DNA from 2 places in the Dryocola baronae genome. Region 1 is predicted to be linked to the other one. Evidence: predicted binding sites of a transcription regulator. Region 1 holds the regulator's gene; the other holds the start of a gene.
The links. The regulator PhoB, encoded in region 1, activates phosphate uptake and scavenging genes when phosphate is short. The targets are predictions, from matches to a motif close to CTGTCATAAAACTGNCNNAT.

Region 1 (4,420 bases):
AGGCCGTTGCTGGCGAACGGCTCCTGGGTAAAGTCGATTTTCCACTCGCCCTTCAGCGAGTTGAGGTTTTTCAGGCGCAGGCTGAGGATTTTCATGCTTGCTCCTCCGCGTCGTGCAGGCCTGCTACGGTCTGTGCGAACAGGGTACGCAGGCGCTGGGAGCGTTCTTCGGTTGTTTCTTCCTGCGCCAGGCGGCGCTCAAACACCTCTTCCACGGTTAGCTCGCTCAGCGTTTCTTTATGCTGGCGGGCGATGACCCGTTCGCGCTGTTCGCGGCTGCGGCGCAGCAGCACAACCTCTACGGGCAGGCTTTCGGTGAGCTGCTGGATGTGGCGCTGCATGTCGTGCAGGTATTCGTCGGTGGCGATTTCGATATCCAGCCAGACCTTTGGCTCCGGGGCCGCGTCGCGCCACTGTTCCAGCTGCTTTTCGATTTCAGCGAGCGAGCCTTTTATCACCGCCAGCGGCTGGCTGACGGGAACGGGGAGCGCGGTCACTTCTTTTAAAGCGCCGTCGGCAAATTCAACCAGGTAAACGCTTTTCGGCCTGCCGGTTTCGTCGAAGCTGAGCGGGATGGGGGAGCCGCTGTAGCGAATGTGTTCCGTGCCGCCGATAAGCTGGGCGCGATGGATATGCCCAAGCGCGATGTAGTCGGCGGGCGGGAAGTTTTGCGCCGGGAAGGCGTCGAGCGTGCCGATATAGATGTCGCGCACCGCGTCCGTTTTGGTGACGCCGACGGTGGTTAAATGCCCGGTGGAGATGATCGGCAGCTTCTGCTCGCCGCGCGCGGCGACGGCCGCGGCGTGACACTGCTGATAATGTTCGGTGATGGCTTCCATCAGCGAGCGCTGTTTTTCATGGCCGCTAAGCCCCGCCCGGCTGCTCTGAATGTCGCGCGGGCGCAGGAACGGGATCGGGCAGAGGATCGCGCCCGGCGTGCCGTCTTTCTTATTCAGGACTAAAGTTTGTTCGCAGGCGTCGTGCCGTACGCTTGCGATAACGCGGGCGTTCAGGCAGGCGAGCAGCTCGCGGGATTCGTTGAGCGTCGCCACGGAGTCGTGGTTTCCGGCGAGTACCACCAACTGGCAGCCGGTGCTTTGCAGCTGCACCACAAAACGGTTGTACAGCTCGCGGGCGTAGCTCGGCGGCGAGCCGGTATCAAAAATATCGCCCGCCACGATTATCGCATCCACGCTATGAAGAACGACAGCCTGCAGCAGCCAGTCGAGGAAAGCCTGATGTTCCGGCCCGCGGCTTTTGGTGTAAAAGTTCTGACCGAGGTGCCAGTCCGATGTGTGGATGATGCGCATAATCCGTCCTGTGGCAAAAAAGCGTGAGGGGGATTATAAAGGAGTCGCTGCCCACGGCCCATCGACACGTCATAATTAAAAACGTTGAGTCATCTGGCCGTCATACTTTTCATAAATCTGTAACAAATCTGACGCATACTGGCGCACAATCACTAAGAGTCGGCCTCTTTTCAACAGGGTAAATCATGGCAAGACGCATTTTAGTCGTAGAAGATGAAGCTCCAATTCGCGAAATGGTGAGCTTTGTGCTCGAACAAAACGGTTTTCAGCCGGTAGAAGCAGAAGACTATGACAGTGCGGTAAATCTATTAATTGAGCCTTTCCCCGACCTGATTCTGCTGGACTGGATGCTACCCGGCGGTTCCGGCATTCAGTTTATTAAACACCTCAAGCGCGAAGCGCTGACCCGTGAAATCCCCGTAATGATGTTGACCGCCCGTGGCGAAGAAGAAGACCGCGTGCGCGGCCTTGAGGTGGGCGCCGACGACTACATCACCAAGCCGTTTTCCCCTAAAGAGCTGGTGGCGCGTATCAAAGCCGTGATGCGCCGTATATCGCCGATGGCGGTGGAAGAGGTTATCGAAATGCAGGGGCTGAGCCTCGACCCGTCCTCGCACCGCGTGATGACCGGCGAAAACCCGCTCGATATGGGCCCGACCGAATTCAAGCTACTGCACTTTTTTATGACGCACCCGGAGCGCGTTTACAGCCGCGAGCAGCTGCTTAACCACGTGTGGGGCACCAATGTGTACGTTGAGGATCGCACGGTGGACGTGCATATCCGACGTTTGCGCAAGGCGCTGGAGACGAGCGGTCACGACCGCATGGTACAAACGGTACGCGGCACGGGTTATCGCTTTTCGACCCGTTTTTAGTTTCCCAAAAGGAGTGTGACGCGTGCTGGAACGGTTGTCATGGAAAAGGCTGGTGCTGGAGCTGCTGCTCTGCTGCATCCCGGCCGCCATCCTCGGGCTGATTTTCGGCCATCTTCCCTGGTTTTTACTCGGCGCGGTTGTTGCGCTGCTGGCCTGGCATTTCTGGAATTTACTGCGCCTGTCCTGGTGGCTGTGGGTTGACCGCAGCATGACGCCGCCGCCGGGGCGCGGCAGCTGGGAACCCCTGCTTTACGGCCTGCATCAGATGCAGCTGCGCAATAAAAAGCGGCGCAAGGAGCTGGGCAGCCTGATTAAGCGCTTTCGCAGCGGGGCGGAATCCCTGCCGGACGCGGTGGTGCTGACTACCCATGAAGGGACGATTTTCTGGTGCAACGGCCTGGCGCAGCAGCATCTCGGCCTGCGCTGGCCGGACGATAACGGGCAGAATATTTTAAACCTGCTGCGCTACCCCGAATTTACCCGCTATCTGACCGCCAAAGAGTTCACTCGCCCGCTGACGCTGGTGCTGAATAACGGTCGTCATCTGGAATTCCGCGTGATGCCCTACAGCGACGAGCAGTGGCTGCTGGTCGCGCGCGACGTGACGCAGATGCACCAGCTGGAAGGCGCGCGGCGCAACTTTTTTGCCAACGTCAGCCACGAGCTGCGCACGCCTTTAACCGTGCTGCAAGGTTACCTGGAGATGATGCAGGACCAGAGCCTGGAAGGGCCGCTGCGGGATAAAGCGCTTGGCACCATGCGCGAGCAGACGTCGCGCATGGAGGGGCTGGTGAAGCAGCTGCTGACGCTTTCGCGCATCGAGGCGGCGCCGGCGATGGTGCTTAATGAAAAAATCGACGTACCGCTGATGCTGCGCGTCGTGGAACGCGAGGCGCAGACGCTAAGCCAGCAGAAACAGACGTTACAGTTTGACGTCGATCCGTCGCTGCGCGTGTTCGGCAATGAAGAACAGCTGCGCAGCGCCATCTCCAACCTGGTCTACAACGCGGTAAACCACACGCCGGAAGGCACGCACATTACGGTGAGCTGGCACAAAACGGCGCAGGGCGCGAAGTTCAGCGTGGCGGACAACGGGCCGGGCATTTCGGCGGAGCACATTCCGCGCCTGACCGAGCGTTTCTACCGCGTGGACAAAGCGCGTTCTCGCCAGACCGGCGGCAGCGGGCTGGGGCTGGCGATAGTTAAACACGCCCTGAGCCATCACGAGGCGCGGCTGGATATTGAAAGCAGGCTCGGCAAGGGGACGACGTTTTCTTTTGTGCTGCCCGAGCGGCTGATTGCGCCGGGGGAGTAATGAAGTAGCGCCATCCAACGATTGCGTCGGATGGCGCTGGCGCTTATCCGACCTACGTTATTCAGCCTAAGGTGCTGATTGCGCCGGGGGAGTAATGAAGTTGCGCTATCCAACGATTGCGTCGGATGGCGCTGGCGCTTATCCGACCTACGTTATTCAACCTAAGGTGCTGATTGCGCCGGGGGAGTAATGAAGTTGCGCTGTCCAACGATTGCGTCGGATGGCGCTGGCGCTTATCCGACCTACGGTATTCGGCTTACGTTATCCGACCTGCGTTATTCGCCCAACAGGTTAACGCGCGCTGAACATTTATTGACCAAAACTGTCAATCTCCCTTTCCATTTCTCTCCCGCTGCGCGTTTTTTACCCTCTCGTTAACCAAAACGCGTCTTCTGGCGAAGTTTTGACCGCATGATGCACCATAATAATTTCTAATAATTGAATTTATCCACTATGTTTGTGGTTAATTTAAGGATATCAATCTGGTTTCCGGATCCCTTCTTGTCTTCAAACGCTATAAGCGTTTTAATTGCGCCCCTGGCATTAGCATACGACTGAATTTGCGTGGTAATTCGACCAACTATTCTTCGCCACCGATCGGGAACAGTGTTTTCTGCGGTCGTCATCTGCAACTGCCACTTTTTTGCCACGCTGGACGGCAGAAAAATTTGAATACTTTCAACACCACACATCCACAGGCTGCAAATATTTTATGACCCATCATTTAAAATCTCGCGACATCATCGCACTGGGCTTTATGACCTTTGCGCTCTTCGTCGGTGCGGGCAACATCATTTTCCCCCCTATGGTTGGCTTGCAGGCCGGTGAGCACGTCTGGTGGGCTTCTCTTGGCTTCCTGGTGACCGCGGTAGGTCTGCCGGTGCTGACCATCGTCGCTATTGCCCGCGTGGGCGGCGGCAT
Region 2 (4,420 bases), 2.4 Mb from region 1:
TAGCTCGGCAACCAACAGGCGCTGCTGTTCAGGTTTGTCCAGCACGCGGGCAATGTTGGCCGCCCGGAACTCGCTCGGGTTATTGCGCAGCACGTCCAGCTCGGGCAGCGTAAGCTCGGCGGTTTTTACCTTGATATCAAGTTCCGTAAGCGAACCGGCGACCAGCTCCGGCTGGAAATCCAAAAATCCCGCGATGCCGACGACGGTGATGCGCTTCCAGGGCAGCGGCGCAACGGGGATTTCCGCCGGGCTGAGCCACGTTGGCCGCCGCGTGCCGAGCGGGGTAATTCGCTGGTGATTTTGCTGGCAGCTGCCCTGAAGGTTCACCAGGCATCGCTCAAGCAGCGCCTCGCCTTCGACCGCATAACGCAGGACATTCTGCGCGCCCATCAGGCTGTATGGGTGCTGCGGCGCCTGCTGTGCCAGGGCTTCGAGCGCTTTCAAAGGTTGTTCAACGGGCGTCCCGTCGGGCAGTTCAGCCAGCAAATCCAGCGAGCCGGACGAGAAGTGCAGCGCGCTTTGCCCGCGGCTAACAATGGCGCAGCGCAGGCCCGCTTCCGCCAGGCGGATACCGCACGTCAGGCCAGCCAGTCCGCCGCCGATGATCAAGCTGTCGAATTTCATTGGGTGGCTCCTTTTTTCAGCCCGCACAGCCCCTGGTAAACCCAGGCGGTGAATTCGCTTTCCCGCAGGGCGTCGTCCCAGGCGATGGGCCGAATGCCTTTCCAGCGCTCGTTGAGAAACGCCGAAAGCTGGTCCAGCGAGCGGGCGGGCGTAGACGTTCCAAAACGCTGTAACAGCCCGGCGGCTCGGCAGGCGCACAGTTCGCCCTGGCAGGTGCCCATGCCAACGCGGGTCCGGCGGCGCAGATCGCCAAGGTTTTTTACCGCGAGGCTGTCGACGGCGTAGCGCACTTCCCCTGCGGTAACCGCTTCACATTCGCAGACCAGGCTGTTGCTGAGCCGATCGCCCGCCAGCAGCCGGTCGGCGCGGTCACCGTGTCGCCAGACGGCGGAGCGGCGGATGGTCGGCGGCAGAGAAATCACTTTGCGAATTGTCTCTTCCGCCGAGTTTTCAGAACCCGGAAGCGGCGTGGCGGCGGTGGTGCAGGGTTGATTGTTGCCGAGCTTTTCACAAACGGCGTTGGTCGCCCATTCGGCCATCAGACGGTAGGTCATCAGCTTGCCGCCGGTAATGGTGATAAAGCCTTCCATGCCGTCGCGCTTCGCGTGATCCAGCAGCACGATGCCCCGGCTGACGCTGCGCCCGGAGGGATCGTCATCGCTCGCCACCAGCGGGCGCACGCCCGCATAGGCGCGCAGGATGCGGGTGGAGGCAAGCTTCGGCGCAAGCTTGGCACCTTCGCGGATCAGGATGTCCACTTCCTGCGGCGTGACGCGCATATCGTCAATGCGATCGTAATCGATATGGGTGGAGGTGGTGCCGATCAGCGAAATAGTGTCGCCTGGCACGAGGATATCCGCATCGGCAGGCTTGCGGCAGCGGTTGATGACCATGTTATTAATGCGGTGGCCGAGGATCAGCAGCGACCCTTTGGCCGGGAACATGCGCACGCTCAAATCCGCATATTCGGCGATGCGCTGCCCCCAGATCCCCGCGGCGTTGACCACTACGCTGGCATATAAATCGTGATGCTCATGAGTCTGGTGGTTGAAGACCCGCACGCCGGTTACCCGGTCGCCGCTGCGTATCAGGCCGGTGACCTCCTGCCCGGTCAGAATTTCCGCGCCGTGTTCCCTGGCATCAAGCATGTTGGCCGCCGTCAGGCGAAACGGATCGACCGTCCCGTCGGGTACGCGAACGGCACCGATAAGCTGTGGGTTAGCGGCGGGCTCGATGCGCAGCGCTTCGTGAGGATCGAGCCGCTGGGCGTTAATTCCGGCACTTTTACAGGCGGCGATAAACGTGCTCTGGAGGGCTAAGTCGTCTTCGGGGAGGGTGATAAACAGGCCGTCGGTACGTTCGATGCAGTGGCGGGCGATGCGCTTCAGGATGCGGTTTTCTTCAATACATTCCCTGGCCGATTCACCGTCGGTCATTGCATAGCGAGCGCCGCTGTGCAGCAATCCGTGGTTGCGGCCCGTCGCCCCGGTGGCGATGTCGTGTCTTTCGAGCAGCAGCGCGCGCAGCCCCCGCCGGGCGCAGTCGCGGGCAATTCCCGCACCGGTTGCGCCGCCGCCGATAATAATGACATCCCGTTCTTTGCTTCCCGTCGACATGCTCTTCTCCTGAAAGAAACCCGTTGATCGCTATTCAGCCACAGAATGAATTATCAATGTTTGATATCGAGCAAATTCGAGCATAAATCGAAAGTGAAGTGTGACCTGATGCACCCTTTCGCTAATTTGTAATAAAACTGTAACGTGGTGTGCGATGTTTCACACTAAAGACAGATGATTTTCATTAACATGCGCTCGCAAAAGAACATGGCTTTTCCAGAAACTGCCACGGAGGCATTCATGCTGAGTATATTTAAACCTGCAGCGCATCAGCCAAGGCTGAAGTCAGAACACATCGATCCGACCTATCGCCGCCTGCGCTGGCAAATCTTCATGGGGATTTTCTTCGGCTACGCCGCTTACTATCTGGTGCGTAAAAACTTCACCCTTGCAATGCCTTATCTGGTGGAGCAGGGCTTCTCGCGTGGTGACCTGGGCTTTGCGCTGTCCGGGATTTCCATCGCCTATGGTTTTTCCAAGTTCATCATGGGGTCGGTTTCTGACCGCTCTAACCCGCGTGTGTTCCTGCCTGCCGGGCTGATCCTTGCCGCCGCCGTTATGCTGTTTATGGGCTTTGTACCCTGGGCGACGTCGAGCATCGCGGTGATGTTTGTGCTGCTGTTCCTGTGCGGCTGGTTCCAGGGCATGGGCTGGCCGCCGTGTGGGCGCACCATGGTGCACTGGTGGTCGCAGAAGGAGCGCGGCGGTATCGTTTCGATTTGGAACTGCGCGCATAACGTCGGCGGCGGCATTCCTCCGCTGCTGTTCCTGCTGGGGATGGCGTGGTTTAACGACTGGCACGCGGCGCTGTATATGCCTGCCTTTGCGGCTATCCTCGTGGCGCTGATTGCGTTTGGCCTGATGCGCGATACCCCACAGTCCTGCGGCCTGCCGCCGATTGAGGAGTACAAAAACGACTACCCGGACGACTACAGCGAGAATGCGGAAGAAGAGCTGACGGCGAAGCAAATCTTTATGCAGTACGTCTTCCCCAACCGCCTGCTGTGGTATATCGCCATCGCTAACGTGTTCGTTTACCTGCTGCGTTACGGCATCCTGGACTGGTCGCCGACCTATCTCAAAGAGGTGAAACACTTCGCGCTGGATAAATCCTCCTGGGCCTACTTCCTGTATGAATATGCGGGGATCCCGGGAACGCTGCTGTGCGGCTGGATGTCGGACAAAGTCTTTAAGGGCAACCGCGGGGCCACCGGCGTGTTCTTTATGATTCTGGTGACCATCGCCACCGTGGTGTACTGGCTAAACCCACCGGGCAATCCGGGCGTGGACATGGCCTGTATGATAGTTATCGGCTTCCTGATTTACGGCCCGGTGATGCTGATTGGCCTGCACGCTCTTGAACTGGCACCGAAAAAGGCGGCGGGCACGGCGGCTGGCTTTACCGGGCTGTTCGGCTATCTTGGCGGTTCGGTTGCGGCGAGCGCGATCGTGGGTTATACCGTGGACTTCTTCGGCTGGGACGGCGGCTTTATGGTGATGATCGGCGGCAGCGTGCTGGCGGTGGTTCTGCTGCTGGTGGTGATGGTGGGCGAGAACAAGCATCACCAACAAATGAAAGCCAGAGAAAATAACAGCTAGGCTATTAAGCCGATTTTGTAAGGTGGATGAGCGCAGCGACATCCACCCTATACATCGTAAGTGTCGGATGCCGCTGCGCTAATCCGACCTACGACAAAAAAAACCTCCCGCGGGAGGTTTTTGCTTTTTACATCTCAATTTCAATATCGCCCTGTGCCCGGCAGCAACAGGGTAAAATCTCACCGGGCTGGATGAACGCCAGCGGTTCGCTCAGCCATTTCACCTCGCCGGATACCAGCTTAATCCGGCAGGATCCGCAGTAACCTTCCCGGCACTGATACTCTACGGCGACCTGGTGATGTTCCAGCGCCGCCAGCAGGGAAGGGTGTTCATCCTGACACATTAGATGTGCGCCGGTGATGCTTAGCGTAATGCGGCTCATCAGTTACAGCTGGAAGTTGCTCAGATCGTCAGCATCGACATTGGAGTCGATCTGCCCAACCAGGTAAGAGCTGACTTCGACTTCCTGCGGCGCAACCTGCACGTTGTCTGACACCAGCCACGCGTTAATCCACGGGATTGGGTTAGAACGGGTTTTGAACGGCAGGTCGAGGCCGACGGCCTGCATGCGGATGTTGGTA

Region 2: a site for PhoB is predicted at 2,367-2,386, ahead of glpT (glycerol-3-phosphate transporter). Genes of this name have one in related genera too.

What each region holds. Positions count from the first base shown of each region.
Region 1 is NZ_JBINNY010000001.1:3,931,923-3,936,342, reverse strand. Features, by position in the region: gene sbcC (exonuclease subunit SbcC) at 1-95, opposite strand, end outside; gene sbcD (exonuclease subunit SbcD) at 92-1,309, opposite strand; gene phoB (phosphate response regulator transcription factor PhoB) at 1,495-2,184, shown strand; gene phoR (phosphate regulon sensor histidine kinase PhoR) at 2,207-3,499, shown strand; gene brnQ (branched-chain amino acid transporter carrier protein BrnQ) at 4,212-4,420, shown strand, end outside.
Region 2 is NZ_JBINNY010000001.1:1,557,003-1,561,422, forward strand. Features, by position in the region: gene glpB (glycerol-3-phosphate dehydrogenase subunit GlpB) at 1-624, opposite strand, end outside; gene glpA (anaerobic glycerol-3-phosphate dehydrogenase subunit A) at 621-2,240, opposite strand; gene glpT (glycerol-3-phosphate transporter) at 2,481-3,839, shown strand; gene yfaE (class I ribonucleotide reductase maintenance protein YfaE) at 3,967-4,221, opposite strand; gene nrdB (class Ia ribonucleoside-diphosphate reductase subunit beta) at 4,225-4,420, opposite strand, start outside.